DNA from 2 places in the Virgibacillus sp. JSM 102003 genome. Region 2 is predicted to be linked to the other one. Evidence: a T-box and tRNA genes for the amino acid it is inferred to sense, from the RefSeq annotation. Region 2 holds a T-box; the other holds one or more tRNA genes.
What was found. The T-box of region 2 lies ahead of trpS (tryptophan--tRNA ligase). A T-box ahead of a tRNA ligase gene usually reads a tRNA of that ligase, here a tRNA-Trp.
Positions count from the first base shown of each region.

Region 1: it encodes a tRNA-Trp, which carries the amino acid that the T-box ahead of trpS (tryptophan--tRNA ligase) is inferred to sense. The anticodon was not compared.

Region 1 covers NZ_JBHFQH010000015.1:105,631-108,085, forward strand. The annotation lists gene ACE1TG_RS16125 (DUF4317 domain-containing protein) at 1-613, opposite strand, end outside; tRNA gene ACE1TG_RS16130 (tRNA-Leu) at 923-1,005, opposite strand; tRNA gene ACE1TG_RS16135 (tRNA-Cys) at 1,012-1,085, opposite strand; tRNA gene ACE1TG_RS16140 (tRNA-Gly) at 1,098-1,172, opposite strand; tRNA gene ACE1TG_RS16145 (tRNA-Gln) at 1,177-1,251, opposite strand; tRNA gene ACE1TG_RS16150 (tRNA-His) at 1,268-1,343, opposite strand; tRNA gene ACE1TG_RS16155 (tRNA-Trp) at 1,357-1,430, opposite strand; tRNA gene ACE1TG_RS16160 (tRNA-Tyr) at 1,448-1,532, opposite strand; tRNA gene ACE1TG_RS16165 (tRNA-Phe) at 1,554-1,629, opposite strand; tRNA gene ACE1TG_RS16170 (tRNA-Asp) at 1,657-1,733, opposite strand; tRNA gene ACE1TG_RS16175 (tRNA-Met) at 1,763-1,839, opposite strand; tRNA gene ACE1TG_RS16180 (tRNA-Val) at 2,020-2,095, opposite strand; tRNA gene ACE1TG_RS16185 (tRNA-Glu) at 2,103-2,177, opposite strand; tRNA gene ACE1TG_RS16190 (tRNA-Ser) at 2,193-2,284, opposite strand; tRNA gene ACE1TG_RS16195 (tRNA-Asn) at 2,286-2,360, opposite strand.
Region 2 covers NZ_JBHFQH010000019.1:36,017-38,471, reverse strand. The annotation lists gene ACE1TG_RS17635 (amidohydrolase) at 1-1,176, opposite strand, end outside; T-box leader at 1,370-1,544, shown strand; gene trpS (tryptophan--tRNA ligase) at 1,602-2,455, shown strand, end outside.

The DNA of each region.
Region 1 (2,455 bases), on a different contig from region 2:
CCGTGATTGAAGGGAATAGAAATCCTGATATTGGTGCTTTCAGATTAATAATTGGATCTACGACTATATTATACTTAAACTCTTTTTCAACATAGTCAAACAGTAATTCCTTTTTTGAATCCTGCGTTTTATTCATACTGCATAATATAAAAGGATGAGAGTAAACCGTATCACGTACACTTTCCTCTGACTCGTCGCTCATGTTCTTCATCGGTTTCATATATTCTCCCCGAATAAAGGTTATGACAATATCCATCTCATATTGCTTATCCTTCAGCATTTTTTCTACAATCTGAAGCATTTGAGCCTTCCATTCTTCTGTATCATTACTTAATAGACCCTGGTGAAGAATTAGCTGACTGTTATTTTCCACATCACGCTGGAACTTTAATTCAAATAATTTTTCATCCAACTGGCCTGATAATACTTTTTTAAAGTTATCCATAAACAACTCTTTCTGTTCCTCTTCCAATAGTTCAAATGATAAACTTTGATGATGATATATTTCACTGGACTCTTTCATTATATAGACATTAAAGATTTCACTAATTTTTAATAAATCATTATTTAATTTGAATTGTTTACGAATACCTGCTATGTCTTTTTTGTTCAATCTTATTACACTCCTATGTTCGTTGTCAGCATGTGAGTCATTCTACACACATTCTTTCATTTTATCATAAATATCAGTTGTTTCCGCCTAATTATTTCTCTTGTAATAGTAATGAAAATGACAATTTCACCTATCAGCAATTCATTTTCTTAAATCATAATAATGAATTTTTCCTTCGATCGTAAAAAAATGCCCAAAACATTGAATAAACAAAACAGATATTTTAGAACGCAAAAAAGACAGAATCTTAATAATCCTGTCTCACAGTTTATGACCATAATATTTTACTACTGTTGTGTATAATACTGATACCGGTGGTCGGGTTCGAACCGACACTCCCAGAGGGAACATGATTTTGAGTCATGCGCGTCTGCCAATTCCGCCACACCGGCATATGTTGGAGGCGGTAACCGGATTTGAACCGGTGATAAAGGTTTTGCAGACCTCTGCCTTACCACTTGGCTATACCGCCAAAACGAAGTAATGGAGCGGAAGACGGGATTCGAACCCGCGACCCCCACCTTGGCAAGGTGGTGTTCTACCACTGAACTACTTCCGCATAATGGCTGGGCTACCAGGATTCGAACCTGGGGTACACGGGATCAAAACCCGATGCCTTACCGCTTGGCTATAGCCCAATAAGTTTGAAAGTTATGGGGCGACCGGTGGGGATCGAACCCACGAATGCCGGAGCCACAATCCGGTGCGTTAACCACTTCGCCACGACCGCCATAATAAAATAATGGCAGGGGTAGTAGGAATCGAACCCACATCAAAGGTTTTGGAGACCTTCGTTTTACCATTAAACTATACCCCTACTTGTTAAAAACTATATGGTGGAGGGGGAGAGATTCGAACTCCCGAACCCTGAGGGAGCGGATTTACAGTCCGCCGCGTTTAGCCACTTCGCTACCCCTCCATATAAATGTAAATGCAAAAATGGTGGCTCCGGACGGAATCGAACCGCCGACACAAGGATTTTCAGTCCTTTGCTCTACCGACTGAGCTACAGAGCCAATATGTATTATTGCTATAAATTTAAATGGCGGTCCGGACGGGACTCGAACCCGCGACCTCCTGCGTGACAGGCAGGCATTCTAACCAGCTGAACTACCGGACCGAATATGTAAATGTGGATATGCTTTAAATTGGTTGCGGGGGCAAGATTTGAACTTGCGACCTTTGGGTTATGAGCCCAACGAGCTACCAGACTGCTCCACCCCGCGATATGAATTAATATTAAATTAATACTCTTTTAACTTGAATAGAACTGTTCGTCGTGTTGCAAGATTATTCGGTGTTGTTGCACTCCTCACAAAGCCTACATTCGGGGTTATTCAATGGTACTTACGGCTTTGCTCCACCCCGCGATTAAAAAAATATTAACTTTAAACTTTCGTCTAAAATGGTGGAGGATGCAGGGCTCGAACCTGCGACCCCCTGCTTGTAAGGCAGGTGCTCTCCCAGCTGAGCTAATCCTCCATAATAGTGGTGACCCGTACGGGACTCGAACCCGTGTTACCGCCGTGAAAGGGCGGTGTCTTAACCGCTTGACCAACGGGCCAGAAAATATAAATGATGGCGGAGAGCGAGGGATTCGAACCCTCGAGGCCGCGATAGCGGCCTACACGATTTCCAATCGTGCTCCTTCGGCCACTCGGACAGCTCTCCATGGCTCCACAGGTAGGAATCGAACCTACGACCGATCGGTTAACAGCCGATTGCTCTACCGCTGAGCTACTGTGGAATGATCCAAATATAGGATATAAATGCTTGTCGTATCGCACGCTTATCCGGAGTAGCCTCACTCCTTACATGACCCATCTTTATGTTTTTAAAGAT
Region 2 (2,455 bases):
CAAATAACTGCAAGCAACATGACCCACTGATTTGGCTGCAATAAGAATCGCATCCTCGTCTATATCGAATTTTGGGTGGTGGTTGAAGTAAGGATCTGTAACACCTTTTGGGGTACACCCAATAAAGAAATAAGTACCAGGGATTTTTTCCAAGTAATACGCAAAATCATCTGATGGTGCCATCCTAGGGAATTCTTTCACTTCTGTAATGTTTTTATCCTTAACCCCTTCCAAGGTCTCTGCAACAAATGCAGTCAATTCGGGATCATTATATAATGGTGGATAGTCAGGTGTATACGTTAGCTCACAAGTTACCCCAAACAATCCCTCTAAGCCACTTACAATCCGATGAAATTCTTTATCGATAACCGCTTGTGTTTCATCATTCGAATAACGAATATCTCCTTCAATCTCAATACTGTCTTTAATAACGTTAAAGCTGCCTTTTCCATCAAATGATCCAATCGTAACGACACCAGTTGCTAGCGGGGCTACCCTGCGACTGATAATCGTTTGTACTGCCGTTACAAAGTAGGATCCTGCCACGATAGCGTCATTTGCCTTATGAGGGGATGAGCCGTGGCCCCCGCTTGCCTGTATTCGCAATTTAAAATAAGTACGTCCATTAAAAGAATAGCCACTATGATAGCCAACTGTTCCTGCTTTAGCCATTGGTAAAACATGAATGCCAAAGATTGCCTCTAATTCATCAAGTTTTCCGGAATCCATAATGCTCTTTGCACCACCAGGAGGCTGTTCCTCTGCATGTTGATGAATAATTTTAACTGTTCCTTTAATGTTATCCTTTAATTGGATGAGGCAGTCGGCCAAAATTAACATATATGCTGTATGGGCATCGTGTCCGCAAGCATGCATCACGCCTTCATTGCTCGATTTAAATGAGACATCTGTTTCTTCTTTAATTGGCAATGCATCAAAGTCAGCACGAAGGCCCATTGTTTTGCCTGGCAATCCCCCTTTTATCGTTACAATGATTCCATGTCCATTTCCGACATTCGTTTCTACTTCAACATCCTTTTCTTTATAAAAATTGGCAATATAGGCTGCTGTTCTTTCTTCTCTAAAAGAAAGTTCAGGATGTTCATGTAAATTGCGACGGATTTCAATCATTTCATCTTCCCGTTCTTCCAGCATTTGCATTAATTCATTCCGCATTAAGTAAGACCCCTTTCAATTTCAGTTAGGTAAGGCATAACGAAACAACTCATCTTATAATTACGCCATTTGTATAGCCATTTAAATCTTTATATTAGTAGTATTTAAATTAGAGCAAGTCTCACACTTAAGTTCATACTTTCCTCGAACTTGATTTTCTCCTATCTTATCATATATAATAAAGCAAATAATAAACTTAGCGTTGACGAAGATAAAGTACAATTACCCACTGATTTTTAGAGAGCTTGTGGCTGGTGGAAACAAGCATCAAGGTTAATTGGAATTGGACTTTCGAGCTAAATAACTTTTAAAGTGATTCTGCATGAGCAGAATAATCAGGGTGGCACCGCGGTTCATTCGTCCCTTTTTTTAACAGGGATAAATGGGCTTTTTTTAATGGAAAAAAATATATTGGAGTGTGGAAAATGAAAACAATATTTTCTGGGATTCAACCTAGCGGAACGTTAACGATTGGTAATTATTTAGGTGCAATACAGCAATTTGTAGAGTTTCAGGAGAATCATGATTGCTATTTTTGTATTGTGGATGAGCATGCAATAACTGTACCTCAGGATCGACTGAAGCTAAGGCAAAACATTCGTTCACTTGCAGCTTTATACCTTGCAGCTGGAATTAATTCGGACAAATCAACTTTGTTTATTCAATCGGAAGTTCCAGCACATACACAGCTGGGCTGGATGCTGCAGTCCATCAGTTATATCGGTGAACTGGAGAGGATGACACAGTTTAAAGATAAATCAACTGGTAAAGAGACCGTTTCATCTTCATTACTAACATACCCGCCACTAATGGCTGCGGATATTTTGTTATATAAAACAGATATTGTCCCTGTTGGTGAGGATCAAAAGCAGCATCTGGAGCTAACACGAAACCTCGCACAACGCTTTAATAATAAATTCAATGACATTTTTACGATACCTGAAGTTCACATACCTAAAGTCGGAGCCCGTATCATGTCATTACAGGAACCAACAAGTAAAATGAGCAAGTCAGATGACAATGAAAAAGCATTTATTTCCATGCTTGATGAACCGAAAAAAATTGAGAAAAAAATCAAAAGTGCTATCACTGATTCAGAAGGTATAGTGAAATTTGATAAAGAGAATAAACCTGGCGTCTCCAACCTGATGACCATCTTGGCAAGCTGTACTGGCAAAACGGCGGAAACGATCGAAGCAGATTATGCTGGAAAAGGTTATGGTGAATTCAAGCAGGGCGTCGCGAATGCTGTTGTGGATGTACTGAAACCTATTCAAGA